Regions from separate parts of the Mixta sp. BE291 genome, predicted to be linked through region 1. Evidence: predicted binding sites of a transcription regulator. Region 1 holds the regulator's gene; each other region holds the start of a gene.
The links. Region 1 encodes LexA, which represses DNA repair genes until DNA is damaged. Its sites were predicted from a motif close to TNCTGTATGTACATACAGNA; they were not measured.

Region 1 (7,653 bases):
CGCGTCTATGCGCCAAACGTGTTGGTATTGGATAGCCAGCTACAGCCTGCCGCCTTTTTCCCCAGCAGCTACTTTACCTATCAAAAGCCGGGCATTGTCGCCACTAACCGGCTGGAAGGCACCATGAAGCTGACGCCGGTGCTGGGACAAAAACAGATCTACCTGCTGATTTACACCACCACGCGCGATCTGGCGCAAACTTCCACCATGATCAATCCGGCCAAACTCTATGCGGAAGGGGCCAACAATGCCATTCCTGACGTGCCGGATCCGGTGGTGCAGCATAGCAATAGCGGCACGCTCTCATTGAAAGTGAAGAGCGAGCAGAACAGCGGCAACATTATGATTGGTAAGCTGTTCGGTTCTGGCGAATCGAAGCCGGTGGTGGTGGGCAGCACCAGCGCCGCCACGGCATCGGCGCAGCCAATGGTTAACGCACCCGCTCCGGCACCGATGGCTGCGCCCGCGCCTGCCGCGAAGGCTGAGCCGATGCTGAATGACACCGAAAAATATTTTAACGATGGCATTCGTAAAGCTGCGAAAGCAGGCGATATCGATAAAGCGTTGAAGCTGATGAACGAGGCGGAACGCCTTGGCTCGAAATCGGCGCGCGCAACATTTATCAGCAGTGTGAAAGGCAAGGGATAACATCCCCATATTGTTGATCTTGCTGGACGATTGGTGCGCCACTGGCGCACCCTTTTTTTAATGTGCTTTCTACTGCAAGGAAGTATCTTTCCCCGGCATCGTCCGCCGTGCTGAATATTTGATTCCCTACTTTGGTTATGAATACGCTGGCGCATACCCTTTGAGAGCTGAACCGATCATGCCTCCAGGCATAAACCGCAGCAAGCTTGCCCGTTGAATTTCTTCTGCGTTGCGTGTTCTGCGCAAGGCTCTGCGCTACACTATGGCACCTGTTTTTTACCGGAGATGCCGTATGTCCGATAACGCGCTTTCCATGCTGCGCGCCATTGCCTGGCTTCCCGCCTCATCGCCTGCATTGTCAGCCTCTTTGCTCGACTGGCTGCTGGAAGAAGATTCAATGACGAAGCGCTTTGAGCGCCACTGCCAAAAAGTGACCGTAGAGCCGCAGTTTGAAGGCTTCGTCAGCGCTGACGATATCGCTGAAGAATTACCGTTTCTGCCGCTGGAACCGCGCTACTGGCTGCGTGAGATCATCTTATTGGGCGATGGCGTTCCCTGGCTGGCGGGGCGTACGGTGGTGCCGGAATCAACGCTGGACGGGCCGGAAAAGATGCTGAGTCAGCTGGGCACGCGTCCGCTGGGACGTTATCTTTTTTCTTCCTCTACGCTCACGCGTGATTTTATCGACCCAGGCATCTCTGATGCGCTGTGGGGGCGTCGCTCACGCCTGCGTTTATCGGGCAAACCGCTGTTATTAACCGAACTGTTTTTACCCGCTGCACCGCTTTATCAAAGCCCGTCTGGAGAACCAAGTGAGTGATTTAGAAAAAACACTGACGCGCAATAAGCTGCAGGCTTACAGCCGACTGATGCGTATCGATAAACCGATCGGTTCGCTGTTGCTGCTGTGGCCGACGTTATGGGCGCTGTGGCTGGCAGGCGAAGCCGTGCCGCCGCTGCAGGTGCTGATTGTGTTTGTGCTGGGCGTGTTTTTTATGCGGGCAGCCGGTTGTGTGGTAAACGATTTTGCCGATCGTAAAATTGACGGGCACGTAAAACGTACGCAGACAAGGCCGTTAGCCAGCGGTATGGTCAGCGAGAAAGAGGCAAAGGTGCTGTTTGTGGCGCTGGTGCTGATCTCATTCGCGCTGGTGCTGACGATGAACGCCATCACCATCTGGCTCTCATTCGGCGGGCTGGCGCTGGCGTGGGTCTATCCGTTTATGAAGCGCTATACCCATTTGCCGCAGGTGGTTCTGGGTGCCGCCTTCGGCTGGGCTATTCCGATGGGATGGGCGGCAGTAAGCGGTCACGTACCGCTGAACGGCTGGCTGCTGTTTTTCGCCAATATCTGCTGGACGGTGGCTTACGATACGCAGTACGCCATGGTCGACAGGGATGACGATGTGAAAATCGGCGTGAAATCCACTGCCATTCTGTTTGGCCGCTTTGATAAGCTGATTATTGGACTGTTGCAGCTGGCGACACTGCTGCTGCTGGTGATCGTGGGCCAGCGCATGGCGCTGGACGGCGCGTTTTACTGGTCGTTGCTGATAGCCGCCGCGCTGTTTGTTCATCAGCAGAAACTGATTGCCGATCGTCAGCGCGATCGCTGTTTTCAGGCCTTCCTCAACAATAACTATGTTGGGCTGGTTATTTTTATTGGCATTGCGCTGAATATGCCGCCCTTTAGCCAGTGGTAGCCAACCGACGTAGCCAGAAACAAAAAGCGGGCGCCATTGGCGCCCGCTCTGTTTTACGCTGCGATACGCCTTTAACCAGGCGTAACGGCATTTTCAATCGTCTGACGCACATCGCTGGTGATCAGTTCAGCCAGCATATGATAGGTGTTCTGCGTCTGCTCCAGCGCGGCATCGCCGGTGTCACTGATATAGCCTTCGTCACGTAACGTCAGCACCAGCGTTGAGAACACCGCTTTGTCGAAAAACTCCGGCGCGTTAATACCGTGCAGCACCGACAGACGCTGAGCCAGCGTGCGGCTCTCTTTCTCCAGTGAACCACGGTTAATTGCCGGATTCGCGCTAAGAATAGAGAACGTAATCGCGTAGCGCTGCAGCGTTTCACGCATACCTGCAGCCAGCAGCTGCAACGTGCGGAAACGCACCGCGTTCAGGCGCATCATATCGTTCTCAATGGTAATCAGCTGCTGGCGCGCCAGCTCGGCGACCAGCTGTTGCAGCAGCTGCGGCAGCTCTTCTTTATCCCAACGCAGGAACAGTTCGCTTTTCAGCAGCGGATAAAGCACCGATACCTGACGCAGCAGCTCGGCGGCGGAGATTTCACGGTGCTGCTGTACGATTGCGGCAATCAGCGACGGCATAACCAGCATGTGATGCACATTATTGCGATAGTAAGTCATCAGCACCGCCTGTTCGCGCGGCAGGATAATGATATCGCCAATAGTGTCTTTTTCCGTCTCGAACTTGTTCATGTTCAGCGCATGTTCCAGCAGCGCTTCCGGCGTCATATTTGGCACGGTCGCATCTGAGGAATAGGGCACGTTACGCAGCAAGTCGAGATAGCACTCCAGCTGCTCAATCAGCTGTTCGCGGGTAAGTGAGCGCTGACGCGAAGCGAGCAATGCGGTAACGCACAGGTTCATAGCGTTGGCGGCACCGGCGTTGTTGATCCGCACCATGATCTGCTGGGCGATATCGTTCACCGCCGGCGTCAGCCACTGCGGACGCTGCGCCACGATCGGATCGATCGAGTCACGCCATTCCGGCACCTGCTTGTTAAGGTAATTTACCAGCGGCAGTGGCTCGCCAAAGTTTACGTAGCCCTGACCCAGATTGCGCAGCTTGCTCAAACCACGCAGCATTTGCAGAAAGCTCTCTTTCTCTTTCGCCGCGCCGCGTAGCTCTTTCGCGTAAGTGCCCACTTCCATGACATGTTCATAGCCGATATAAACCGGCACCACGGTAATAGGACGGTTACCGCCGCGCAGCATCGCCTGAATCGTCATCGACAGCGTACCGGTTTTCGGATCGAGCAGACGACCGGTGCGTGAGCGCCCGCCCTCAACAAAATACTCAACCGAATAACCGCGGCTGAACAGCTCACCCAGATATTCGCGGAATACCGTAGAGTAGAGTTTGTTGCCTTTAAAGGTACGGCGAATAAAGAATGCGCCGAGGCGACGGAAAATCGGCCCGGCCGGCCAGAAGTTAAGGTTGATGCCCGCAGCGATATGCGGCGGCACCAGACCCTGATGATAAAGCACGTAAGAGAGCAGCAGATAATCCATATGGCTGCGGTGGCAGGGCACATAAACCAGCCCGTGACCATCCAGCGCCAGCTGACGAATGCGTTCGCCGCCGCTGACATTAATGCCCTGATAGATTTTGCTCCATGTCCAGCCAATCACGCGGTCGGTCAGGCGGATCATTTCGTAGGAAAAGTCTGCGGCGACCTCTTCCATCAGCTCAATGGCATTCTGCTGCGCTTTTTCCTGCGAGATTTTCTTGCTGCGCGCTTCGTCTTCTACCGCTTTCGCAATGGCTTTCGACTGCAGCAGCTTATTAAACAGATCGTGGCGCACCGGCAAACGCGGACCAACAGCGGCCAGGCGTTGACGGGCGAAGTGAATCCGCGCCACACGCGCCAGTTTCTGCGCAATGGTTTTATCGGTGCCGTGTTCGGTAGCCATACGACGCAGGGAGACCATCGGCGAGAAGCGGACAAAGCTATCGCGACCCAGCCACAGCACGGCAAAAAATTTCTGTATACCGTTCAGCTCACGCAGGTGAGGGGTTTGTTCGCCCTGTACCTCGCGTCCCGGCGCGCGGCCAAACATCACCGAAACCGGCACCATCTGCACATCTAACTCGGGGTTGTTGCGGTGCAAATCGAGGTAATCGTGAAACAGCTTCACCGATTCCTGATTCGGCACAAAATAGGGGAACACGCGCGGACCGTCATGAATAAAGACGTGACGCGGCAGCAGAGCGCCATCTATCTCCAGCGGCTCAAGCGGATCGGGCAGATCGTGCAAGCGACACTGGGTGCGCAGCGCAAGGAGATCGGCCTTTGAATCATAAGGCAATACATACATAATGGGGCGCGACGTATCGAGTCCCAGTTCTGCTACCGGATCGCCCGGAATTGCCTTACTCTTAACCAAAAATGTAAGTGGTAAATTCAGTAACTTATAATAAAGTTTACGCCAACCTGACATAGACAACATGAAGCCTCTTGTTAGCAAAGCGCCGCAAGCATACCAGAAAGCGCATTGAAGATCTGTGGTGTTGCATTTAGTGCTGCACCCTGACATTGACGTTAAACATTGCAAAGGGTTCCCTGAAGATGGCAAATAACGTAACGGGCCTGATCCGCATCATTAAAGCGGCCGGATACTCCTGGAAAGGCCTGCGGGCGGCCTGGCAACATGAAGCGGCGTTTCGCCAGGAAGCGGTTCTGGCGCTGGTGGCGATCGCGATCGCCTGCTGGCTTGATGTCGATGCCATCACGCGTGTGTTACTGATAGGCTCGGTATTTCTCATTATTATTGTCGAGATCCTTAACAGCGCTATCGAAGCGGTGGTTGACCGTATCGGCAGCGAGTTTCATCCGCTGGCGGGACGGGCCAAAGATATGGGATCCGCCGCGGTGTTGCTCAGCATCATACTGGCGCTTTTTGTGTGGGTAACCCTGCTATGGTCATATTTACGATAGCCTTTCCAGAATAGATAAAGAGTTGTTTTTTACACAGCATTTGGTTTCCATTCCACCAATACCTGTATATACTCACAGCGACTGTATAAACAACCAGGGGGCGGGATGAAAACCTTAACGGCTCGGCAGCAGCAGGTTTATGACCTGATTCGCGATCACATTAATCAGACAGGTATGCCGCCAACGCGTGCGGAAATCGCCGCCCAGTTAGGCTTTCGCTCCCCTAACGCCGCAGAGGAACATCTGAAAGCGCTGGCACGTAAAGGCGTGATTGAGATGGTGTCCGGTGCTTCACGCGGGATTCGCCTGATGGCGGAAGAAGAAAACGGCCTGCCGTTGATTGGCCGCGTCGCCGCCGGTGAGCCGCTGCTGGCGCAGGAACATATTGAAAGCCGCTTCCAGGTTGATCCTAATCTGTTCAAGCCTCACGCAGACTTCCTGCTGCGCGTCAGCGGCATGTCGATGAAAGATATCGGTATTGTGGATGGCGACCTGCTGGCGGTGCATAAAACGCAGGATGTGCGTAACGGCCAGGTAGTCGTAGCGCGCATTGATGACGAAGTGACCGTTAAGCGCCTGAAGCGTCAGGGCAATACCGTGCAGCTGCTGCCGGAAAACCATGATTTCCAGCCGATTGTGGTCGATCTGCAACAGCAGACGCTGACAATCGAAGGTCTGGCCGTTGGCGTTATTCGTAACGGCGACTGGCTGTAATGACTTCGTGGCGGCCTGCTGGCCGTCACGTATTTCCCCTGCTATTTTTCTTCCGGCGATAACCGCTGTGGCCTGTCGCCATATTCTTGCTGCGGATTGCCATGCACTTCTTCTCTGCGACTGATAAAAATCTCTGGCGGCTGGCGCTGCCCATGATCCTCTCAAACATTACCGTGCCGCTGCTGGGCCTGGTGGACACTGCCGTTATTGGTCACCTGGACAGCCCCGTCTATCTGGGCGGCGTCGCGGTAGGCGCCACCGCGACCAGCTTTCTGTTTATGCTGCTGCTTTTCCTGCGTATGAGCACTACCGGGCTCACCGCGCAGGCGTTTGGCGCAGGCGATAAGCAGGCGCTGGCGCGCGCGCTGGTACAACCCTTATGCATCGCCCTGGTTGCCGGTATCGCCTTTATCCTGTTGCGTGAGCCGCTTAGCGCTCTGGCCGCGCAGGCGGTGGGCGGCAGCCCGGCAGTGCTGGAACAGGCGCAGCGCTTTATCCACATCCGCTGGCTTAGCGCCCCCGCGACGCTGGCTAATTTGGTGATACTCGGTTGGCTGCTGGGCGTGCAGTATGCGCGTGCTCCGTTCATCTTGTTGATCGTCGGTAATCTGGTCAATATCCTGCTCGACCTGTGGTTTGTTATCGGCCTTGGCTGGGGCGTGGCGGGCGCAGCGGCGGCAACCGCCATTGCTGAAACCGTTTCGCTGCTGGTCGGGCTGGGGCTGGTATGGCATGTGTTACGCCTGCGTCAGATAACCTTTACGCATCTAAAACAGGGTCTGAAGGGCAATATGCGCCGGTTACTGCGCTTGAACCGCGACATTATGCTGCGTTCGCTGCTGCTACAGCTCTGCTTCGCCTCTGTCACGATTTTAGGCGCGCGCATGGGCAGCGAGATCGTAGCGGTAAATGCGGTGCTGCTGATGTTCCTGACTTTTACCGCTTATGCGCTGGATGGCTTTGCCTATGCGGTTGAGGCGGTTTCCGGCGAGGCCTTTGGCGTCGGCGATGAGGCGAAGCTGCGCCGGGTCTGGTTTGCCGCCTGTCGGCAGGCGGGACTGGTCGCGCTGCTGTTCGCCGTAGGCTATGGGCTTTGGGGCAGGGATGTCGTTACGCTGCTGACTTCCTTGCCGCAGCTACAGGCGCTGGCGGATCGCTATCTGCCGTGGCAGATGCTGTTACCTGTGGTCGGCGTCTGGTGCTATTTGCTGGATGGCATGTTTATTGGCGCAACACGCGGCCGTGAAATGCGCAACAGTATGGCGCTGGCGGCGTTGGGGTTTGGCATCACACTATTCACCGTGCCGCAGCTGGGAAATCATGGTTTATGGCTGGCCGTTACCGTTTTCCTGCTGTTGCGCGGGCTGACGCTGGGATGGGTATGGCATCGTTATCAGCAGCGGGGCACCTGGTTTACGCTTTGACACATTTGTTACCGTTACGCTTATTAGCTGAATTGGCTGGGTTTTCAGCATGCTTCAGGGTTATTGAGGCGATTTTTTAGTTCATATTCCTGTGTTTCAGAGCAAATTCGCCCGTTTCTACTATTATTAAAAGTGTCAAACACAGGGAATCAGCGCTTTTTATTGTTGTGAG
Region 2 (7,653 bases), on a different contig from region 1:
TGCTGATGCTGGGCCTCTACTCGCTGGCGATTAGTCTGGGCGCGCCGCCGGTTGCCACCGGAGTGGGCTTTGGCGCGCTGTTTACGCTTGCCATCGCGCTGCTTTGGGGCTGGCAGCTGGCGCAAAAGCGTCGCGTGTTATAGCAGATAACGGCGGACAACCCGCCGTCTGTAACCTTGTGCGCCGCCCTCTTTTGACGGCGGCGCTGTTTTTTACGGCGCGGGGTAAGTATAGCGACGGTGAATCGCTTCCAGCTGCTCTATCAGCTCGCTGCTGAGCGTGAGCTGATAACTATCGATATTGCTCTGCAGCTGCGCCAGCGTGGTCGCGCCCAGCAGCGTGCTGGCGACAAAAGGCTGTTGGCGCACAAAGGCCAGCGCCATCTGCGCCGGATCGAGCGCGTGGCTGCGTGCCAGCTCGACATATTCCGCGATCGCCTGCTGCGACTGTTCACTGCTGTAACGCGTAAAGCGGCTGAACAGCGTGTTGCGTGCGCCAGCCGGACGCGCGCCGTTGAGATATTTACCGCTAAGCGTACCGAAAGCGAGACAGGAATAGGCCAGCAGCTCCACGCCTTCATGCTGGCTAATTTCCGCCAGGCCCACCTCAAAGCTACGGTTAAGCAGGCTATAGGGATTCTGGATCGAGACAATACGCGGCAGCTCATGCTTTTCCGCCAGCTGCAGATAACGCATCACGCCCCACGGCGTTTCATTCGAGACGCCAATATAGCGAATCTTACCGGCGCGCACCTGCTCGGCCAGCGCCTCCAGCGTCTCCAGCAACGTCACCGGCACGCTGCTATCGGTATACTGATAGCCCAGCTTGCCGAAACAGTTGGTCTGACGCTGTGGCCAGTGAACCTGATAGAGATCGATATAGTCGGTGTTCAAACGCTTCAGGCTCGCATCCAGCGCCACACGAATATTTTTGCGATCCAGCACCTGAGCCGGGCGAATACCGGCGTCACTGCCGCGCGATGGCCCGGCGACTTTGGTGGCCAGCACGATTTTGTCACGGTTGCCGCGCGCTTTTAGCCAATTGCCGATATAGCTTTCGGTGCGTCCCTGGGTTTCCGGGCGCGGCGGCACGGGATACATCTCCGCGGTGTCGATGAAGTTAATGCCGCAATTAACGGCTAAATCCAACTGGGCATGGGCATCGGCTTCGCTATTTTGCTCACCAAACGTCATGGTTCCTAATCCCAGCTGGCTGACTTCCAGCGTACTATGGGGGATACGGTGATAGTGCATTTGCCGGCTTCCTTTTGTCATTATGGGGAGAGTGCAGGCGCTGCCATTTCTAAAGCGCCATTTCGACTATAGCGGGCGCTGAGGAGAGGGGGAAGAGGAGAGTTGCGGTTCAATTTAACGATAAGCGCCGAGGGATGCTGCACGGTCGGCGCTCATATCGGATTAGCGCTCAATGATGGAAGATATCTCATCACCGTTGATCTGCATTTCATTACCGGCCTGATCGGTATATTTAACCAGCCCCGTTTCCTTATCAATTTCCGGCTTGCCGTCGGTCATAATCATGTGACCATTTTTCGTCGACATCACGTAATTGCTGCTGCAGCCGCTTAACAACATCACGATAGTCAGGGCAGCCACGCTGGTTATCCGCTTCATTTACTCTGTTCTCCTGGGTGGTGATTACAACTAAACAGTGTAGTAATAAAATATTTGCTGCCCAGGATTAATCGCAGGAATCTGAAAAAAGCGCCAGCAGGAAAAGATTACAGCAAAAAATGACGCGCCAGCAGCGGGGCGGTAAAGCTCTTCTTCAGGTAAAAACCGCGTGGCAACGTCATAATCGGCTGCCCATGCTCGCCGATGCCTTCGGTTAAGGCTTTACTGTTGGCCGCTTTCGGACGGATCTGCAACACCTCGCCGTGGCGGGCGGTGATACGCTCTACCTGGCCCAGAACGATCATATCCATAAGCTCTTCCCAGTCGCGTTGCAACAGCGACTCCTCCTGCGGCGTCGGGCTCCAGAGTAGCGGCGCGCCAACGCGGCGCGTTGCCAAAGGAATCGCCCGATCGCCTTCCACCGGGATCCACAACACCCGCGCCAGCTTATGGCGTACGTGGCTGCTCTCCCAGGTTACGCCGCTATTGCCGGTCAGCGGCGCCACGCAAACAAAGGTGGTTTCCAGCGGGCGGCCCTGGGCATCAACCGGGATGGTTTTCAGCTCCACGCCAAGATGGGCGAAATCACGTTCGGGCTTGCTGCCCGCGCTGGCCCCAAGATGCATCTCCAGCAGCATGCCAACCCAGCCTTTATCACGACGTAAATCCGCTGGCGTGGCGATGCCCGCCAGCTGCGCCAGTTCATCCAGCGTATAGCCAGCCAGCGTCTGCGCGCGAGCCAGTAACGTCGCCTCATCGGGCGGGGGCGTGGTGAGAAAACAGGGATCCATAATACTCTCAATAACTGTTCAAAAAATAGCCACCCAGCACAGGTGGGTTATCTGCACGTGGGCGTGCAGAATAGTCGGGGAATAATAGCATGATAAATCTTAAGAATTTATTTGGCCGCGCCTGGACAGGATCGAATTACGCGAGCGTTTTACCCACATTGTCACCGGCAATGAACAGGATCTTACACCCAGTTATCCACAGAAACATGGGATAACTTCGCTTTTTTCCCCGTACTGGTTCCATTTACAGCCTTGACGCAGGCCATTTTTACTGGGCGCAGCCGTTTTGTGCATAACTTTATCGCATATTCTGTGGATAAAATCAGCGGTGGGCGATCTTTCACCAGTAGCGGATCCTTGCGGGTATAAACAGTGCGATTGACTGCGCAAATGCGGCTAATAATGCGCTTAATCTATTTAAAATAAACAGGTTAGCTATTTATAACGGACAAATGAAATCCGCTGCTTTTGCTGCTTTTCCCACGCGGCTACCATGTTCTGCACAAAGCTATCCACAGAAAAAGTGAATAAAATTGCCCTTTTCTGCCGTTAGCTGTTTATAACTATGATGAAAACTGTGAGTTATCCCCCTGTTATGCGTTATTCACAGCCGCAAGCAGTGGTTTACCGCCTGTAAGGAGTATGAAACAATCAGACCATCTGAATTTCAGTTTGAGGTAGTCCCGTGATCGACGATGATGGCTACCGCCCAAATGTTGGTATTGTAATCTGTAACAGACAGGGACAGGTATTGTGGGCCCGGCGTTTCGGACAGCACTCCTGGCAGTTTCCTCAGGGTGGCATTAATCCTGGAGAAACCGCCGAACAGGCCATGTACCGCGAACTCTTTGAAGAAGTCGGCTTGCACCGTAAAGATGTGCGCCTGCTCGCCTCTACCCGAAACTGGTTACGTTATAAGTTGCCAAAACGTTTGGTGCGTTGGGACACAAAGCCGGTATGTATCGGCCAGAAACAGAAGTGGTTTCTTCTGCAGTTGATGAGCAATGAAGCCGATATCAACATGCAAACCAGTAGCACGCCGGAATTTGACGGCTGGCGCTGGGTCAGCTTTTGGTATCCGGTTCGTCAGGTCGTCTCTTTTAAACGCGACGTCTATCGCCGCGTGATGAAAGAGTTTGCCGCTGTGGTCATGCCATTGCAGGAGAGTGCAACGCAGCGCAATACGCCTGCTTATCGACGGAAAAGAGGTTAAGCCACGCTGATGATGCTGACTCAGTTGCGTGAGATTGTAGAGAAAGTGGCGGGCGCACCGCGCCTCGAAGAAGCGCTTGAGATCCTGGTGAACGAAATCTGTTTTGCCATGGAAACTGAAGTCTGCTCCATTTATCTCGCCGATCACGATCGTCGTTGCTATTACCTGATGGCGACGCGCGGACTGAAAAAGCCGCGCGGCAAGATCGTCACGCTGGCCTTTGATCAAGGCATCGTTGGGTTGGTTGGACGGCTGGCGGAGCCGATCAACCTGGCCGATGCGCAGAGTCACCCCAGCTTCAAATATATTCCGTCGGTTAAAGAAGAGCGTTTCCGCTCGTTCCTCGGCGTGCCGATCATCACCCGACGCCAGCTGCTTGGCGTGCTGGTGGTGCAACAGCGCGAACATCGCCAGTTCGATGAAAGCGAAGAATCCTTCCTGGTGACGCTCGCCACCCAGCTGGCCACGCTGATTACCCAATCTCAGGTTAGCCAGCTGTTTGGCCATTTCCGGCAAAAACGCGTACGCGCGCTGGCGGCAGCGCCCGGCGTGGCGGTCGCGCCCGGCTGGGTGGATACCACGCAGCCCTCGCTGGAGCATGTTTCCGCCGCCTCGACGCTGGACGTTGGGCGCGAGCGCGAGCGACTGGCGCAGGCAATGAGCGAGGCCAGCAACGAATTCCGTCGCTACAGCAAACGCTTCAGCGCCAGCGTGCAAAAAGAGAGCGCGGCGATTTTCGATCTCTACTCCCACCTGTTAACCGACGCGCGGCTGAAACAGGATCTGTTTGCCGAGATCGACAGCGGATCGGTGGCGGAGTGGGCGGTGAAAAAGGTGATCGAGAAATTCGCCGCCCAGTTCGCCAGTTTGCAGGATAACTACCTGCGTGAACGCGCGGGCGATCTGCGCGTGCTGGGCCAGCGCCTGCTGTTTCACCTTGATGATACGCTGCAAGGCACTAACGCCTGGCCGGAGCGCTTTGTGCTGGTGGCGGATGAGCTAACGGCGACCACGCTGGCGGAGCTGCCGCAGGAGCGGCTGGCGGGCGTGGTGGTGCGTGACGGCGCGGCCAACTCCCATGCGGCGATCCTGGTGCGGGCGATGGGCATTCCCACGGTGATGGGCGCGGACATCCTGCCGGAGCTGTTAAATAAGCGCTTACTGATCGTTGATGGCTATCGCGGCGAACTGCTGATCGATCCTGAGCCAGTGCTGGTGCAGGAATATCAGCAGCTGGTCAGCGAAGAAAACGAGCTAAGTCGGCTGGCGGAAGATGACGTTGAGCAGCTCGCCAGGCTGAAAAGCGGCGAGCGCATTCAGGTGATGCTGAACGCGGGCCTGAGCGCAGAGCATGAACAGGCGATGGATAACTGGGTGGATGGCATCGGCCTCTACCGTACTGAAATCCCGTTTATGCTGCAAAACGGCTTCCCCTCGGAAGAGGAGCAGGTCGCGCAGTATCAGGGCATGCTACAGCTGTTTCTGCATAAGTCGGTCACGCTGCGTACGCTGGATATCGGCGCGGACAAGCAGCTGCCCTATATGCCGATCAGCGAAGAGAACCCTTGTCTGGGCTGGCGCGGCATCCGCCTGACGCTTGATCAGCCGGAGATTTTCCTGGTGCAGGTGCGGGCGATGCTGCGCGCCAACGCCGCCAGCGGCAATCTCAGCATTTTGTTGCCCATGATCACCGGCATCGAAGAAATTGACGAGGCGCGCCGCCTGATTGAGCGCGCCGGGAAAGAAGTGGAAGAGATGCTCGGCTACGCGATCCCGCAACCGCGCATCGGCATTATGATCGAAGTGCCTTCCATGCTGTTTATGATCCCGCATCTGGCCTCACGCGTTGACTTTGTTTCGGTTGGCACCAACGACCTGACGCAGTATCTGCTGGCGGTGGATCGCAACAATACCCGCGTGGCTAACCTGTACGATTCACTGCATCCGGCGATGCTCAAGGCGTTGAAGTCTATTGCCAGAGCGGCGCGCGAAGCGCATATCGATCTCTGCTTGTGCGGTGAAATGGCGGGCGATCCGATGTGCGTGGCGCTGCTGATTGGGTTGGGCTATCACCATTTGAGCATGAACGGCAAAAACGTGCCGCGCGTGAAATATCTGCTGCGCCATATCGACCACGAAGAGGCGCTGGCGCTGGCGGAACGCAGCCTGCAGGCGCAAACGGCGACCGAGGTGCGACATCAGGTTGCCGCCTTTATGGAGCGACGCGGTTTGGGCGGGCTGATCCGCGGCGGACGCTAAGCATTTATCCACGTTTACATTTCGATGAATCCCTCAGAAAACGGCTATGCTATCATGCCTGGCCGGTTTTCCCTGGCTGAGAGGCGCTGCGTATTACGCGGTGTACAAGGAGTAAACTATCCATCGTCCAGCCTGTGGACGGATGACATCAATGGTGAAAGATGAATAGCTATCTGGCTTTCCCTCAATTCGATCCGGTGATTTTCTCGATCGGACCTATCTCCCTGCACTGGTATGGCCTGATGTATTTGGTCGGGTTTATTTTTGCTATGTGGCTGGCGGTACGCCGTGCGAACAAACCCGGTAGCGGCTGGAAAAAAGAGGAAGTGGAAAACCTGCTGTATGCGGGCTTCCTTGGCGTGTTCCTGGGCGGCCGTATCGGCTATGTGCTGTTTTATAACCTGCCGCTGTTCCTGGATAATCCGCTCTACCTGTTCAAAGTCTGGGATGGCGGCATGTCGTTCCACGGCGGATTAATCGGCGTTATCGTGGTCATGCTGTGGTTTGCGCATCGTACCAAACGTCACTTCTTCCAGGTCGCTGACTTTATTGCGCCGCTGATCCCGTTCGGGTTGGGCGCGGGCCGTCTTGGCAACTTTATTAATGGCGAACTGTGGGGCCGCGTCGCGCCTGATTTCTCCCTGGCAATGCTGTTTCCCGGCTCGCGCAGTGAAGATGTAGCGCTGGTTGCTACGCACCCGGAGTGGCAATCGCTGCTGGCAACGTACGGCGTGCTGCCGCGTCATCCCTCACAGCTGTATGAACTGGCGCTGGAAGGCGTGGTGCTGTTTGCCATCCTCAACCTGTTTATTCGCAAGCCGCGTCCGATGGGCAGCGTTTCCGGCTTGTTCCTGATCGGCTACGGCGCATTCCGCATTATCGTGGAGTTTTTCCGTCAGCCCGACGCCCAGCTGGGGCTGTTTAGCGGCATCAGTATGGGGCAAATTTTGTCGGTTCCGATGATTCTGGCCGGCATCATCATGATGATTTGGGCGTACCGTCGTCGCCCGCAGCTACACACAGGTGAACAAAAATGAAGCAGTATCTGGCATTAATGGACAAAGTGCTGAACGAGGGCACGCCGAAAAACGATCGCACCGGAACCGGCACCCTGTCGATTTTTGGCCACCAGATGCGTTTCAATTTGCAGGAAGGCTTTCCGTTGGTCACCACCAAGCGCTGCCATTTGCGCTCGATTATTCATGAACTGTTGTGGTTCCTGAAGGGTGATACCAACATCGCTTATCTGAAAGAAAACAACGTCTCGATCTGGGATGAGTGGGCCGATGAAAATGGCGATCTCGGACCGGTCTACGGCAAACAGTGGCGCAGTTGGGGCGCGGCGGACGGTCGTCAGATCGACCAGCTGGCTAAGGTGCTGGAGCAGTTGAAAAACGATCCCGATTCACGTCGGATTATCGTTTCCGCCTGGAACGTCGGCGAGCTGGACGAAATGGCGCTGGCGCCGTGCCACGCGTTCTTCCAGTTCTACGTCGCGGACGGCAAACTCTCTTGCCAGCTTTACCAGCGCTCTTGCGATGTGTTCCTCGGCCTGCCGTTTAATATCGCCAGCTATGCGCTGCTGGTGCATATGATGGCGCAGCAGTGCGATCTGGAGCCGGGGGATTTTGTCTGGACCGGGGGCGACACGCACCTCTACAGCAACCATCTGGAGCAGGCGCGCCTGCAGCTGACGCGCGAACCGCGTCCGCAGCCGAAGCTGGTGATCAAACGCAAGCCCGCCTCGCTGTTTGATTAC
Region 3 (7,653 bases), on a different contig from region 1:
CGGTGTTTCGCTATATTGGCGAGCTGGCGGCGGAGCTGCGGCAGAAGGGGGTGTTTAATATGCTGCTGTCGGACGGACGCTATTTAATGGCCTACTGCTCAACCAATTTGTTCTGGATTACGCGTCGTGCGCCGTTTGGCAAGGCGAAGCTGCTGGATCAGGATGTCGAAATCGACTTTCAAAAGCAGACCACGCCAAACGACGTGGTCACGGTTATTGCCACTCAGCCGTTAACCGGCAATGAAACCTGGCATCGGATTCTGCCAGGCGAATGGCAACTATTCTGCCTTGGAGAGCGCCAGGAATGACTGCGAGGCGGCGGGGGTGCCGCTAACCGGCGCGCCGTTCAGCACATATCTGCCGTTGTTCACCATCACCGTCGGCGGCTGACGATGCTCAACAAACCAGGCATAGCCCGGCTGTAACTCTTTCCAGAAGCTGGCGTAATAAGAGTTACGGTGGCGCTGCATATTGCTTTCGGTCATGCGGAACGGATAAATGCTGACTTCCACTTCCGGCTGGCCGTTACGCAATGCGGCATTCACATAGGTAAAAATCTCATCCATATAGGCGTTGGTCATGGCGTAACAGCCAACAGAGACGCAGGCACCATGGATCATCAGGTATTTTCCGTCATAGCCCTGCTGGCGATCGTACTGGTTAGGAAAACCAATATTGATGGCGCGATAAAAACGGCTATCCGGCTTAAGCTGACTCGGTTTTACGCTGTAAAAACCTTCCGGGCTTTTAAAATCGCCCTGACGGCGTTTTGGCCCAAGGCCGCCGGAAAAATTACAGATGCGATAGCTGTCGAGCAGCCGATATTCATTGCCAATTTTGCCGTACAGTTCCAGCGTGCGCTCTTCTTTAAAGATCTGGATGTAAACCGGCGTACCTAATAACTGCTTCTTTAACTCTTTGCTGACCGGTGCCAGTGGCTGAACTGGCTCCGTCACGCTTGCCATGCTGAGGGCTGGCAGAAGAATCATCGCAAACAAAAGTGCGATTTTGCCCATTCTTTTTCCCTTGGTGATGAGGGGATAAACTGCAACGCCCTGCGGCGTCTGTGACGTGTATAATCGGATAATTCCGCTATTGCTGCGCAACATTATCACTGTCTGTTTTTTTATCAAGATGCCAGCTAAGAAATAGCTGTGATTCCAGAGACGGCCCGCAATTTCAGTTGCGCCGTTACAGGATATTCATTGCGCTACGCCATTGAATCCGCACAGGTTGGCTGTATACTTATCCAGTGCTGACGGAGGGGGTTATGCGCAAAATCATTCATGTCGATATGGACTGCTTTTACGCGGCGGTGGAAATGCGTGATAACCCCAGCCTGCGTGATATCCCGTTGGCTATTGGCGGCAATCGTATGCAGCGCGGCGTGATCAGCACCGCGAACTATCCGGCGCGCAAATATGGCGTACGCAGCGCGATGTCCACCGCAATGGCCTTGAAACTCTGTCCGCACTTAACGCTGCTGCCGGGTCGCTTTGATGCTTATAAAGAGGCCTCCGCGCATATTCGCGAAATCTTTTCACGCTATACCGCGCGTATTGAGCCGCTGTCGCTGGATGAAGCCTATCTGGATGTCAGCGATAGCCCGCATTGTCACGGCTCAGCAACGCTGATGGCGCGTGACATTCGCCAGACCATCGCTCGTGAACTGGACCTTACTGCATCGGCGGGCATCGCGCCCATTAAGTTCCTTGCCAAAATTGCCTCTGATTTAAATAAGCCGAACGGCCAGTATGTGATCACCCCGGAAGAGGTGCCGCAGTTTTTGCTGTCGCTGCCGCTGGCGAAAATTCCGGGCGTAGGCAAGGTGACGGCAAAGAAGCTGGAAGATTTAGGGCTGCGCAGCTGCGCCGATGTGCAGAACAGCGATCTGGCGATGCTGCTGAAGCGCTTTGGCAAATTTGGCCGGGTAATTTGGGAGCGTAGCCACGGTATTGATGAGCGGGAAGTGATTACCGATCGTGAGCGTAAGTCGCTCGGCGTGGAGCGTACACTGTCGGAAGATATACATCACTGGGAGCAGTGTCTGGAGATTATTGATTTTCTCTATGAGGAGCTGGAGCGGCGGTTAACGAAAATCAAGCCGGATCGCCATATTGCGCGCCAGGGCGTTAAGCTGAAGTTCAGTGATTTTCAGCAGACCACGCAAGAGCATGTCTGGCCGGTGTTGAATAAAGAGGATTTAATCGCGGTTGCGAAAGAGGCCTGGCAAGAGCGCCGCGCCGGTCGTGGCGTCCGGCTGGTGGGGCTGCATGTGACGCTGCTTAATCCGCAGCTGGAACGGCAACTGCTGTTGGGGCTGTAGGCCATTTAAGCCTTCTCACGCCAGAACTGATTTCTTAATGCAGAATGTATCGATGAATAAACATAACATGTGCTGCATGTAAAAGTAGCTGCTGTTATGTTCCTGCTGCTAACAGCCCCTGATTACTTTATCACGCATTTAGAAAAGTAAATTTGGTTAGCAGGTGTACCTTCTTACTTTGAATTTAACGCTCAACGTAATATTTAATAGGTTAGCCTATGTTCTGTGGCTTATTTTTATGGTTTATTATTGCTTTAGGATAATTTATCATTCATTTGCCGCTAATCAATATTTTCATGGAATGAAAGAGGATAATAATGAGTTTCACTGGCTACTCATCCGAAAAAAACATGCTAAGTTATGATTTTGGCCGTTGGACTGGCCAAGTCTCAGGCGGGCAGTTTATTGATTTTAAAGGATTAACCAAAAATCTGGATTGTAATCGAGATTTGTTTCAAGTCGGTATTATTTACGATGATGGCAATAAATGTTGGTTAGTTCGTCCTTCACGCCGTATTGCAACAAGTACGCAAAGTTCTGTCAGTCATATAGTCATAACTAAGATAGATCAGACAACACATTTGCATAATACAGGGCGAGCTGTAGTTAAATCCGTTTCATCCCCCTCTCTGATTACAGAAATTACCTCTACAGCTTTTGCTTGTGGCGGTTTTATAGTGACTCTATTTTTGTCAGCTACTGCAACAGCCGCAATACCCTTCACTGCAGGGGGAGCAGGCATCATTGCAGCAGTTGGTGTAGCGGGTAGTGCTGCAACTGCTGCGCAATGTTTTATTGGTAGTGGTCGTTTAATCGCTATGACCAATGGTTATGATCAGCAATTAGCATGGCTGGATAGCAAGGATTGGTACGTTGCTACTTCTACTGCGCTGGATCTTCTCTCCTTAGCAGGCGCTGGGGCAGGCCTGAAGGGCACTATTGATTCCTATAAAGCAATGAAAGCCGTGTCATCGAGTAATGTCTTAGAATGGTTTCAAACGCTAAGTCGTGCTGAACGTAAGCGTATCACTGAAAACATTATTCGTGCACAAAATCCGGGCATTTCTAACGCCGGAGTGAAAGCAGCAATGGAGGCGGGGCGTTACCCTAAGCGTTTCCCCACAGAAGCTATTCAACACCAACTACAAAGAGAATTATTAATTGCAGTAAATAACACAGTAACTTTTGCTGGCAGTGGGGCCACAGGGACAATACGAAATCCGCAAAACATGGGGGTTAGCGCTAAATATGTCATATCTTCTCTCCAGTCTTTTTCTGATTTTTAAGGGATAGTATGTTATTAAAAATATTCCTGACGCGCGTTCAACACTGTCGGGCACTGGAGCTGGAGATTAAAAAAACGCCGATTGATAAGTTGCCAGCTTTGCAGGAAAAAATTAACGCCGAGATAAAAAATTCTGTCGGGATGTTTAATTTTGCGTTTCCGCTGGTGTTTAGCGCTTTTTTTATGATTATGAGCTTTGCAATGGTGCAATTTTCACTATGGCAGGCTGTAACGCAGTGGCTGGCATTGCCCTCGACGATGACTATGGCGTTTCTGGTTATTAGTTCATTGGTTTGCAGCGTAATTTACATCATGCCGATATTTATCATGTCGAAAGGATTTATAGCCGGTGTAAAACTCCATCTGATATTGGCATATGCAACGCTGTTTAGCGCCGTTATATACTTCCTGAGCATGGCTATAAGGTGGATAGCCAGTGCGTTCACGGCATGGGGTGGAATTATTAGCGCTTTATTAGCGTTAATCTTTATTGGTCTCAGCCTGTTTATCATACGCACCGAGCGCTTTTACTCATCCCTGTTATTTGCGCTCTATTGCCGAACGCTCAGAAAATTATATGGCAGCGGCGTTAAACAACGCGCTATAAAGTAAACCGCGAAAAAAAAGGCCAGGAACGCTCTGGCCTTTATTTTTTACGGATGGCAACGCGTTACAGGCGAAATTACTTCGCCGGAATCACCTTCAGCAGCTCGGTCAACAGCTGCCAGTAAAGCGCGACGCTGCCGATATGTACCTGCTCATCTGGCGAGTGCGGGCCGGTAATGGTTGGGCCGATGGAAACCATATCCATATCCGGGTAAGGCTTCTTAAACAGGCCGCACTCCAGACCGGCGTGGATGATCTGAATATTTGGCGTCTTGTTAAACAGGCGCTGATAGGTTTCGCGCACCAGCGCCATCACCGGCGAACTGGCGTCCGGCTGCCAGCCTGGGTAGCTGCCTTTCGCTGCGCCTTGCGCACCGGCCAGCTCACACAGCGAGCTCAGCATCGTTACCACGTAATCTTTGCCGCTGTCGATCAGCGAGCGAATCAGGCTGTTGATTTTCGCTTCGTGTTCGCTCATCGATACCACACCCACGTTCAGCGAGGTTTCTACCACGCCTTTCGCCACGTCTGAGTTACGGATTACCCCGTTCGGCGTGATGTTCAGCAGCGCAATAAACCGATCGCGGCTGTCAGCCGTTAGCGCCGCGCCGCTAGCTACCGGCTCGGTTTGCAGCGTGATGTTTTTCTCAATCAGGCCCAGCTCGTTCTGTAAGGTCGCCAGATACCCCATCGCCGCAGACTTCAGCGCATCGATTTTTGCCGCAGGCAGGGCGAAAGTGGCGTAGGCTTCACGCGGGATCGCGTTGCGCAGCGTACCGCCGGTAAAATCGATCAGACGCAGATCGTATTCGCGTGCGTGCAGCGCCAGGAAACGTACCAGCAGCTTGTTGGCGTTGCCCAAACCCAGATGAATCTCTGCGCCGGAGTGACCGCCTTTCAACCCTTTCAGCGTCAGGCGCAGCGTCTCATAGTCGGCCGGAACCGCTTCACGTTGCAGCGGCAGCGTAGCGGTAAAATCGATACCGCCAGCGCAACCCATATAGATTTCGCCTTCCTCTTCGGAATCGGTATTAATCAGAATCTCAGCCTGTAGCCAGTTCGGCTGTAAGCCAAACGCGCCATCCATGCCGGTCTCTTCCGTCATGGTCAGCAGCACTTCCAGCGGGCCGTGCTGCACGCTTTCGTCAGCCAGCACCGCCAGCGCCGACGCCATACCGATGCCGTTATCCGCGCCCAGCGTGGTGCCGCGCGCTTTTACCCATTCGCCATCAACCCACGGCTGGATCGGATCTTTAGTAAAATCGTGCGCCGTATCGTTATTCTTCTGCGGCACCATATCCAGGTGCGCCTGCAGCGCCACCGGCTTACGGTTTTCCATGCCCGGCGTGGCGGGCTTACGGATCAAAATATTGCCGACCTGATCACGTTCGCACCAGAAGCCTTTTTCCTTTGCCCAGGAGAGAATGTGCTGCGCCAGCGCTTCTTCATGGAAAGAAGGATGCGGAATGGAGCAGATTTTGGCGAAGATATCCCACAGCGGCTGTGGAGAGAGTTGAGACAATTCAGACACGACAGGTCTCCTGTGTCATCGGTGCGCGGCTGCGCATCGTTGCGAAATTTTTAGTATGCGATCGCCGTCAGCGAATCTGACGTGATGGGTTGAGAATACCATTCTTTGTTGCCCGCTGCGCAGTCAGGCGCGTTAAAATGCGGCAACCGCGCAATCCGATGCTGGTTTTTAACGCGTCAGATCCTTATAATGCCGCGCAACCTTTTCCCATTGCATATTTTTTAGGCCAACTCAATTGGTCGGGATTCCTTTTATGAGCGAAAAATACGTCGTCACCTGGGACATGTTGCAGATTCATGCCCGTAAACTGGCTCAGCGCCTGCTTCCTGTTGAACAGTGGAAAGGCATTATTGCGGTAAGCCGCGGTGGCCTGGTTCCGGCTGCGCTGCTGGCGCGCGAACTCTCTATCCGCTATGTCGATACCGTTTGTATCTCCAGCTATGACCACGACCACCAGCGCGAAATGAACGTGCTGAAGCGTGCGGAAGGCGATGGCGAAGGCTTTATCGTGATTGATGACCTGGTGGATACCGGCGGCACCGCTCAGGCAATCCGTGAAATGTATCCGAAAGCGCGTTTTGTCACCATCTTCGCTAAACCAGCCGGCGCGCCGCTGGTGGACGATTATGTGGTTGATATCGCACAGAATACCTGGATTGAGCAGCCGTGGGATATGGGCGTCGCCTTTGTTCCGCCTATCGTTAATCGCTGATTGACCTGCATCAAAACAACGCCCGGTTCGTCCGGGCGTTGTTGTTTCTGCTGGTCGCGCCTCTGTAACGGGTGAAGTACACTGTAGTCTCGTCATTGCGCGACGGCAGGAGAGCGATACCATGTCAGCAAAAAATCTCAGCGAAGAGCTATTCAAACCCCGTTTTAAACACCCGGAAACCTCATCGCTGGTGCGCCAGCGTCATCATCGTACCTCAACCGTTCAATCCACGCTGGATGGTGAAAGCCATACCGGCTGGTATCGCCTGCTTAATCGTCTGCTCTGGAGCTGGCGCGGCCTGTCGCCGATTGAAATCAGCGAAGTGCTGGCGCGCATTGCTGCCAGTCCGGCGGAGCGCACCAGCGAAGACCTGTTGGATACGGTCATCGGCTATCGCGGCGGCAACTGGATATATGAGTGGAGCAAGCAGGCGGCGCTGTGGCAGCAGAAGGCGATGGACGCGGGCGATGCGCCGGAAGCGGGCGAGCACTGGCTGCATGCGGTGAATCTCTATAGCCTGGCCGCCTGGCCGCATATTAAAGGCGATGAGCTGGCCGAGCAGGCGCAAACGCTGGCCAACCGCGCCTATGAAGAAGCCACGCTGCGTCTGCCCGGCGAGCTGAAAGAGCTGGAGTTTCCCGTTGAAGGCGGCGGGGCAGTGACCGGCTTCCTGCATATGCCGCCTGCGGTCAGCGCGCCTTATCCCACGGTGCTGCTGTGCGGTAATCTGGATAGCCTGCAAATCGATCACTATCGTCTGTTTCACGATTATCTGGCGCCACGCGGCGTGGCGATGCTGACGATTGATATGCCCTCGGTGGGCTTTTCCTCTAAATGGAAACTAACCCAGGATACCAGCTTCCTGCATCAGCAGGTGCTGCGCGGCCTGGAATCGGTGCCCTGGGTGGATCATACGCGCGTAGCAATGCTGGGCTATCGTTTTGGCGCGAATGTCGCGGTACGTCTGGCTTACCTTGAGGCACAGCGCCTGCGCGGCGTGGCTTGCCTGGGGCCGATTGTTCATGCGCTGCTGGCCAATTCTGCTCAGCAGGCGCGCGTACCGGATATGTATATTGACGTGCTGGCGAGCCGGTTGGGCATGCCACGCGCGACGGATGACGTGCTGCGTACCGAACTGAACCGTTACTCGCTGAAAACCCAGGGATTGCTGGGACGCCGCACGCCGACGCCGA
Region 4 (7,653 bases), on a different contig from region 1:
CAGATACGGGTACGATCTTCTACGCCCCAGCCAATCAGCAGCGCATCTTTGCCTGCCTTTTTACGTGCGCCGGTCAGACAAAAGGCGACGTAATCGATCAGCGCGCCATCCAGCAGGCTGCACATCGCTTTCGCGGTGTTTTGATCCAGCCCCAGCCGTTGACGTACCGGCACAAACACATGATCGATCAGAGCATCCACCGGATATTCACGGCCGATATTGGCGATTTTAACCCGCAGCTTTGCGGGCCGAACGTGACGCAGCACGCCCATTACCTCTTCCTGCAACGCGACCCAGCCGTCATGGCTGTCAATATTCTCGCCTTCCAGCAACGCTTTTACTTTGCCGACCGGCACGCCGCTTTCTATCCAGCGCTTGATCTCTTCAATACGCTGCACATCTTCATCATCAAACTGTCGGTGCCCGCCTTCGGTGCGCTGCGGCTTAAGTAGCCCATAGCGACGCTGCCATGCGCGTAACGTTACAGGGTTAATACCACAGCGTTCGGCGACGTCGCCGATGCTGTACAGGGCCATTTGCTGCCTCAACTTACCTGGTAGATACATTATCTGCATTAACCTTAGCGGAGCCGGATTAACTTGTACATGCTTTTTTTAGTTGTACAACTTGATCCAGACCGCAAAGCCGGTAACTCTCAGGGGTCGGTTTTTGGTTTCTGCATGGGCTGCGCGCAAGGCGCATATCGCTGACTAAGGGAGCAACAATGATTGAATATCAGGTTCTTAACCGGCAACAGGCGCTAAGCGAGCTGGACGCATTAACCGATGTGTTACAGGGGTGCGTCAGTGCGGGTGCCAGCGTAGGATTTATCGATCCTGCTGACCGGCCAGTGATGAGAAATTTCTGGCAGGATACGCTGGCGGGGCTCGATCAGGGCGATCGGCTGTTGCTGGTGGCGCGTCAGGAGCAGCGTATCGTCGCCACGGTGATGGTGCTGTGGAACATGATGCCCAATGGACGCCATCGCGCTGAAATCAGCAAGCTGCTGGTGCATCCCGCGGCGCGGCGGCAGGGCATTGCCCGGCAGCTGATGGCGCTGGCGGAACAGCAGGTTAAACAGGCAGGGCGCAGCCTGATGGTGCTGGATACCCGCAGCGGCGATATCGCCAGCCTGCTTTATCTGTCGCTGGGTTGGGAAATCGCCGGAGCCATTCCTTATTATGCGCAGTCAACCGAGGGCGCGCTGGATGCCACTACCGTGATGTATAAACGGCTGGCCTGATGCGGCGGCAGGCCACCGCTTGCTACGGATATGGCAATAGCGGAAGCCTGTTTCCAAATTCGCCGATAAGCGGCTGACGTCAGCCTCATACTGTGTAAAAATACAGGTTATCAACGCAGGAAGAGAGCAAGATGGCATTAACCGCAGCGTTAAAAGCGCAAATCGGCGCATGGTATAAAGCGCTGCAACAGCAGGTTCCCGATTTTATTCCCCGCGCGCCGCAGCGGCAGATGATTGCCGAAGTGGCGAAAACCCTGGCCGGTGATGAGGGGCGGCACCTGGCGATTGAAGCGCCGACCGGCGTGGGCAAAACCCTTTCCTATCTGATTCCCGGCATTGCCGTTGGTCGTGCCGAAGAAAAACCGCTGGTGATCAGCACCGCGAACGTGGCGCTGCAGGACCAGATATTTAGTAAAGATCTGCCGCTGCTACAGAAAATTATTCCCGAACTGAAATTTACCGCCGCCTTTGGCCGTGGGCGTTATGTCTGCCCGCGTAACCTGAATGCGCTGGCGACCGACAGCGAAAAGCAGGGCGATCTGCTGCTGTTCCTAGATGACAACCTGGTGGCGAATAAAGATGAGCGCAAACTCTGTACGAAGCTGGAGAAATCGCTGGATCGGCATCAGTGGGACGGCCTGCGCGATCACTGCGAAGAGGCGATCGACGATACGCTATGGCAGCGCTTAAGCACCGATAAGGCCAACTGCCTGGCGCGTAACTGCCACTGGTATCGTGAATGTCCCTTTTTTGTCGCCCGGCGCGAGATCGAGCAGGCGGATGTAGTGGTCGCTAACCATGCGCTGGTCATGGCGGCGCTGGAGAGCGAATCGGTGTTGCCGCCCGCGAAGCAGCTATTGCTGGTGCTGGATGAGGGCCATCATCTGCCGGAGGTCGCGCGCGACGCGCTGGAAACCAGCGGCGAGATCACCGTTGCCTGGACCAGCCTGCAGCTCGATCTGTTTGTGCGCCTGGTGGAAACCTGTATGGCGCAGTTCCGGCCGAAATCGCCGCCGCCGCTGGCGAATCCCGAACGGCTGAAAGCGCATTGCGACGAATGGCGCGAGCATCTTGCCAGCCTGACGCGTATCCTGGCGCTCTGGCTGCCGCCGGAGCCGCAGGAAGGCGAATACCGTTTCGAGATGGGGCAGCTGCCGGAAGAGATGCAAACGCTGTGCGCCCGCTTGTTTAAGCTGAGCGACGGGCTGCGCGGGCTGGCGGAAGGGCTGTTAAACGATCTCAGTGAAAAAAGCGGGCAGTATGATGTGGTGCGCCTGCACCGTACCATGTTGCAGATGAATCGTGCGTTTGGCTGGTTTGAAGGCATCAGCAAGCTGTGGCGGCTGGCGGCGATGGAGCAGGCTTCCGGCGCGCCGGTGTCGAAATGGGTCAGCCGTGAACTGCGGGAGGGCCAGCCGCACCTCTTTTTCCACTGCGCCGGTATCCGCGTAAGCGAACAGCTGGAAAAATTGCTGTGGCGGAAAGTGCCGCACGTGGTGCTGACGTCGGCGACGCTGCAATCGTTGAACAGTTTTAACCGTTTGCAGGAGCTTTCCGGGCTGCGCGAAAACGTAGGCGATCGCTTTGTGGCGCTCGGCTCGCCGTTTAATCATGTGGAGCAGGGCAAGCTGATCATTCCGCAGATGCGCTATGAGCCGCTGATGGCCAATGAAGCGCAGCATATCGCGGAGATGGCGCATTTCTTCCGTCAGCAGGTGAAAGCGGGGCAACATAAAGGGATGCTGGTGCTGTTCGCCAGCAATCGCGCCATGCAGCAGTTTCTCACCCATCTGACCGATCTGCGGCTGATGCTGCTGGTGCAGGGCGATCAGCCGCGTTACCGGCTGGTGGAGCTGCATCGCAAGCGGGTCGAACAGGGCGAAGCGAGCGTGCTGGTGGGCCTGCAATCTTTTGCCGAAGGGCTGGATTTAAAAGGCGAGCTGCTTTCTCAGGTACATATTCACAAAATTGCTTTTCCCCCGGTGGACAGTCCGGTAATTTTGACCGAAGGGGAGTGGCTGAAGAGCCTGAAGCGCTACCCGTTTGAGGTGCAAAGTTTGCCCAGCGCCTCATTTAGCCTGATCCAGCAGGTGGGACGATTGATCCGTAGCCATCAGTGCTTTGGTGAGATTGTCATTTACGATCGGCGGCTGATCACCAAACCATACGGTGCGCGCCTGTTAAAAGCCCTGCCGGTTTTTCCCATAGAGCAGCCGCCGATGCCTGAAGGGGCGATAGCGCCGGTAAGCAGCAAACCAGCACCGGCGGCGCGGCGTCGAAAAAAGGAAAAGCGTTAAATGTTGCAGTACAACAAACTGATTAAAGAAGTCGGCCGTGGCAAAAACCATGCGCGCGATCTGGATGAAGAGACCGCGTATCAGCTCTATCGCGCGATGCTCAACGATGAGGTGCCCGATCTGGAAATGGGTACGCTGCTGATTGCGATGCGTATCAAGGGCGAAGGCGAGGGGGAAATGCGCGGTTTCTATCGCGCCGTGCAGGAGCGGGTGCTGTCGCTGACGCCGCCCGCCGACAAGCCGCTGCCGATTGTGATCCCCAGCTATAACGGCGCACGCCGTCAGGGCAATTTGACGCCGCTGCTGGCGCTGCTGCTTTCCCGCCTTGGTTTTCCGGTGCTGGTGCATGGCGTCAGCGAAGATGCCACACGCGTGACCAGCGAAACGGTTTTTCAGGCGTTGGGCGTTGCCGCCGTCAACGATGCGCCCAGCGCTCAGGCGAAACTGGAGCAGGGCGAGCCGGTGTTTATCAGCATCGATCATCTCTGCGCGCCGCTGGCGAAACAGCTGGGGCTGCGCTGGCGCATGGGCGTGCGCAACAGTGCGCACACGTTAGCTAAGCTGATTACCCCTTTTGACGAGGCGGCGGCGCTGCGCTTTGCCAGCGTTTCACATCCCGAATATATTCCGCGCGTGGCGAAATTTTTCAGCGCGCAGGGCGGCAAGGCGCTGTTGCTGAACGGCACGGAAGGGGAAGTTTACGCCAATCCGCTGCGCTGTCCGGCGATAAGCCTGATCGATGGCGCAGGCGCGGAGCCGCAAGAGCTGGTGGCGCGTCAGGAAGAGGTCACCTGCGATCTGCCGACAAGCAAAGAGGCCGCGGTGACGGCCGCCTGGATCCAGCAGGTGCTGGATAAAACGCGTCCGGTGCCGCAATCGTTGCGGCTGCAAATCGCCTGCTGCTATCAGGCCAGCGGGCGCAGCGCTTCGCTGGATGAAGGGCTGGCGGCGCTGGCGGCAGCAGGCTACTAACCTGCCCGGCTAGCGTTGATTTAACGGCAGCGGCAACTGGCTTTCAACCAGTCGCTGCCAGAAGGCGACAGCAGGCTCTATCAGCGCATCGTTAAAGTCATAGCTGGCATTGTGCAGCGCATGCGAGGGCGTGTCGCCGTCGGCACCGAGCCAGAAATAGGCGCCGGGACAGGCTTCCAGCATGCAGGCGAAATCTTCAGAGGCCATCGACGGGTTCACCTGCCAGCGCACCTGCTCCGCGCCAAACAGCGCAGTCGCGCAATCACGCACGTGTGCGGCTGGCTGGGCGTGATTGCGGGTAACCGGATAGCCGGGATACCAGCAGATTTTTCCCGTGACGCCCAACGGCTGTGGCAGCACCTCTACAAACGAATCGATTAGCCCGCGCACTTTCTCTCTGACGTCGCTCTGTAAGCAGCGCACCGTGCCGCGCAGCGTGACCGCTTCCGGGATGACATTAATCGCTTCGCCGCCCTGAATCTGGGTGACGCTGACCACCGACGAGGCCAGCGGCGACAGCCGCCGCGCCGGGATGGTTTGCAGCGCCAGAATCAGCTGCGCCGCCGCCACAACCGGATCGGCGCCGCACTCCGGCATAGCGGCGTGGCAGCTTTTGCCGGTAAGGGTAATTTCAAACGAATCGAGAGAGGCCATTATGGCGTCATCGTTGACCGCCAGCGTGCCTAAAGGCAGGCCAGGCCAGTTGTGCAGCGCATAAACGGCATCCATCGGGAAGCGCTGGAATAGCCCTTCTTCCACCATTTTACGTGCGCCGCCGAGGTTCTCTTCCGCAGGCTGGAAGATAAAATGCACGGTGCCGCTGAAACGGCGCGTCTGCGCCAGCCATTTTGCGCTGGCCAGCAGAATGGCGGTATGGCCATCATGTCCGCAGGCATGCATCGCCCCCGGACGCTGCGATTGCCACGGGACGTCGCTATGTTCGGTGATCGGTAACGCATCCATATCGGCGCGCAGGCCGATGGTGGGGCCTGGCCCACACTCCAGCGTGCCGATAACGCCGGTTTTGGCAAGTCCGGTTGCCACCTGCAAGCCAAAGCTGCGCAGCTGGTCGGCAACAAATTGAGCGGTAAGCTGTTCCTGATAGCCCAGCTCTGGCTGAGCGTGCAGCTGGCGACGCCATTGCACCGCCTGTTCAATTAACGCTGCGGGTAATCTCATAGCGATCCTCACGTCGGGCCACGCCTCTGTGCATGGCGGAATAACTTCACTCTAGAAGAGAGAACCGGCGCAGTCTATCGGCCATGCCGGAAAATTCCTTGTGCTTTACGGCAGGGGAGTGTGGATGGTTTTATCGCGCGCGCGGTGAAAAGCAGGCCGGGCAAATGCCCGGCTGCGGGTTATTTGTTGCGAGCGTCGGGGCGTTGCAAATCAAAGCGTTGATCATCGCTGATGCCATACCAGGCGCTGGGGCCACCGGCACGCAGCACCGGCTGCGCCTTGCTGGTTTGATAAATGCCCGCTTCCAGCAGCGCATCGTCGATATGCACCGCTACCACCTCGCCGAGAATTAGCCAGCTATCCAGCGGCGCGCCGTCGGCATTTTGCAGTTGTAGATGCTGCGTCAGGCGGCACTCAAAGTTAACCGGGCTTTCCGCCACCATCGGCGCCTGTACCAGATCGCCTTTTACCGGCGTCACGCCCGCTAACATAAATTCATCCACATCCTGCGCCACCGAAGCCGAGCTTTCATTAGCCGCTTCCGCCAGCGGACGCGTCACCAGGTTCCAGACAAACTCTTTGGTTTCCAGGATATTCCGCACGCTATCTTTTTTGCCCAGGCTGGCGAAGCCGATAATCGGCGGCTGGTAATTAAAGCTGTTAAAGAAGCTGTAAGGTGCCAGGTTGGGTACGCCTGCGGCGCTGAGCGAACTGATCCAGCCGATAGGGCGCGGCGCAACAATGGCATTAAAGGGATCGTGCGGCAGACCGTGCCCTGCGCGCGGTTGATAGGAATAACGTTGACGAGACATAATAATCCTTGTTGTTAAGCGATAGCTTCATCTTAGCCGCTTCGGCGTGAAAAAATGCGCGTCAATTGTTTACGGTTTTTTCCGGAGCGGGTATCTTACGCGCCGTTACCCAAGAGAGAGCCTGATGAAACAGCCTGCCACTAAAAACCAACTGCATCCCCGCAACCGTCATCGCGAGCGTTACGATTTTCCTGCGCTGTGCGCGGCGCATCCGCCATTGCACTCTTTTATTATCACCACGCCGCGTGGCGACAGCTCCATCGATTTTGCCGAGCCGCAGGCGGTGAAGACGCTGAACCAGGCGCTGCTGAAATATTTTTATCAGATCGAAGGCTGGGATATTCCCGACGGCTTTCTCTGCCCGCCGGTGCCGGGACGCGCTGATTATCTGCACTGGCTGGCCGATCTGCTGGCGCGCGACAACGGCGAGCAGGTGCCGCGCGATATTAACGTGCTGGATATCGGCTGCGGCGCGAACTGTATCTATCCGCTGATTGGTTGCCGTGAGTATGGCTGGCGTTTTACCGGTTCTGAAGTGAACGAACAGGCGATGAAAGCCGCCGGTGCCATTCTGGAGGCGAACCCGACGCTGCGTCGCGCAATTCGTCTGCGTCGTCAGCCCAACAGCGATCGTATGTTTCAGGGCATTATTCATAAAAATGAGTTCTATCACGCGGTGGTCTGCAATCCGCCGTTCCATGCCTCCAGCGAACAGGCAGCCGAAGGCAGCGCCCGTAAGGTACGCAATTTAGGGCTGGCGAAAGATGCGCCGCTTAATTTTGGCGGCCAGCAGGCGGAACTGTGGTGCGAAGGCGGTGAAAAAGCCTTTATCGGCCAGATGATAAGCGAAAGCGTAAGCTATGCGCGGCAGGTGGTTTGGTTTACCTCGCTGGTGTCGCGCCGCGAGCATCTGCCCGCGCTGCGTCAGGCGTTAACCGACGCGGGCGCGCTTGAGGTGCGTATCGTAGATATGGCGCAGGGACAGAAGCAGAGCCGCTTTATCGCCTGGACGTTTCACGAGAGCGCCGCGCGTACGCGGCTGATGAAACCGCGCCCTTAAGGCGTCTCCGGCGGCGGCAGGCGTAGCACTGCCGCGTCGTTGGATTCATCCCTGGGCGAGACCACCTGTACCGTTTGCCGTGGGGCCTTG

Region 2: the regulator LexA is predicted to act here: its motif matches at 2,655-2,674, upstream of mutH (DNA mismatch repair endonuclease MutH).
Region 3: the regulator LexA is predicted to act here: its motif matches at 1,236-1,255, upstream of dinB (DNA polymerase IV).
Region 4: the regulator LexA is predicted to act here: its motif matches at 1,332-1,351, upstream of dinG (ATP-dependent DNA helicase DinG).

Annotation. Positions count from the first base shown of each region.
Region 1 covers NZ_JAVDXN010000008.1:118,278-125,930, reverse strand. The annotation lists gene malM (maltose operon protein MalM) at 1-648, shown strand, start outside; gene ubiC (chorismate lyase) at 941-1,468, shown strand; gene ubiA (4-hydroxybenzoate octaprenyltransferase) at 1,461-2,351, shown strand; gene plsB (glycerol-3-phosphate 1-O-acyltransferase PlsB) at 2,423-4,846, opposite strand; gene J2X14_RS17500 (diacylglycerol kinase) at 4,975-5,343, shown strand; gene lexA (transcriptional repressor LexA) at 5,449-6,057, shown strand; gene dinF (MATE family efflux transporter DinF) at 6,159-7,481, shown strand.
Region 2 covers NZ_JAVDXN010000006.1:113,749-121,401, reverse strand. The annotation lists gene lplT (lysophospholipid transporter LplT) at 1-143, shown strand, start outside; gene J2X14_RS15070 (NADP(H)-dependent aldo-keto reductase) at 213-1,253, opposite strand; gene J2X14_RS15065 (YgdI/YgdR family lipoprotein) at 1,416-1,631, opposite strand; gene mutH (DNA mismatch repair endonuclease MutH) at 1,739-2,422, opposite strand; gene rppH (RNA pyrophosphohydrolase) at 3,108-3,635, shown strand; gene ptsP (phosphoenolpyruvate--protein phosphotransferase) at 3,648-5,894, shown strand; gene lgt (prolipoprotein diacylglyceryl transferase) at 6,056-6,931, shown strand; gene thyA (thymidylate synthase) at 6,928-7,653, shown strand, end outside.
Region 3 covers NZ_JAVDXN010000005.1:20,558-28,210, forward strand. The annotation lists gene J2X14_RS12735 (class II glutamine amidotransferase) at 1-308, shown strand, start outside; gene dpaA (peptidoglycan meso-diaminopimelic acid protein amidase) at 279-1,016, opposite strand; gene dinB (DNA polymerase IV) at 1,271-2,326, shown strand; gene ssp4 (Ssp4 family T6SS effector) at 2,644-3,612, shown strand; gene J2X14_RS12755 (hypothetical protein) at 3,621-4,223, shown strand; gene pepD (beta-Ala-His dipeptidase) at 4,294-5,748, opposite strand; gene gpt (xanthine phosphoribosyltransferase) at 6,002-6,460, shown strand; gene frsA (esterase FrsA) at 6,582-7,653, shown strand, end outside.
Region 4 covers NZ_JAVDXN010000001.1:123,779-131,431, forward strand. The annotation lists gene J2X14_RS00540 (MerR family transcriptional regulator) at 1-536, opposite strand, end outside; gene J2X14_RS00545 (GNAT family N-acetyltransferase) at 725-1,243, shown strand; gene dinG (ATP-dependent DNA helicase DinG) at 1,375-3,540, shown strand; gene ybiB (DNA-binding protein YbiB) at 3,544-4,512, shown strand; gene J2X14_RS00560 (M20 aminoacylase family protein) at 4,522-5,691, opposite strand; gene J2X14_RS00565 (flavin reductase family protein) at 5,871-6,503, opposite strand; gene rlmF (23S rRNA (adenine(1618)-N(6))-methyltransferase RlmF) at 6,628-7,563, shown strand; gene ybiO (mechanosensitive channel protein) at 7,560-7,653, opposite strand, start outside.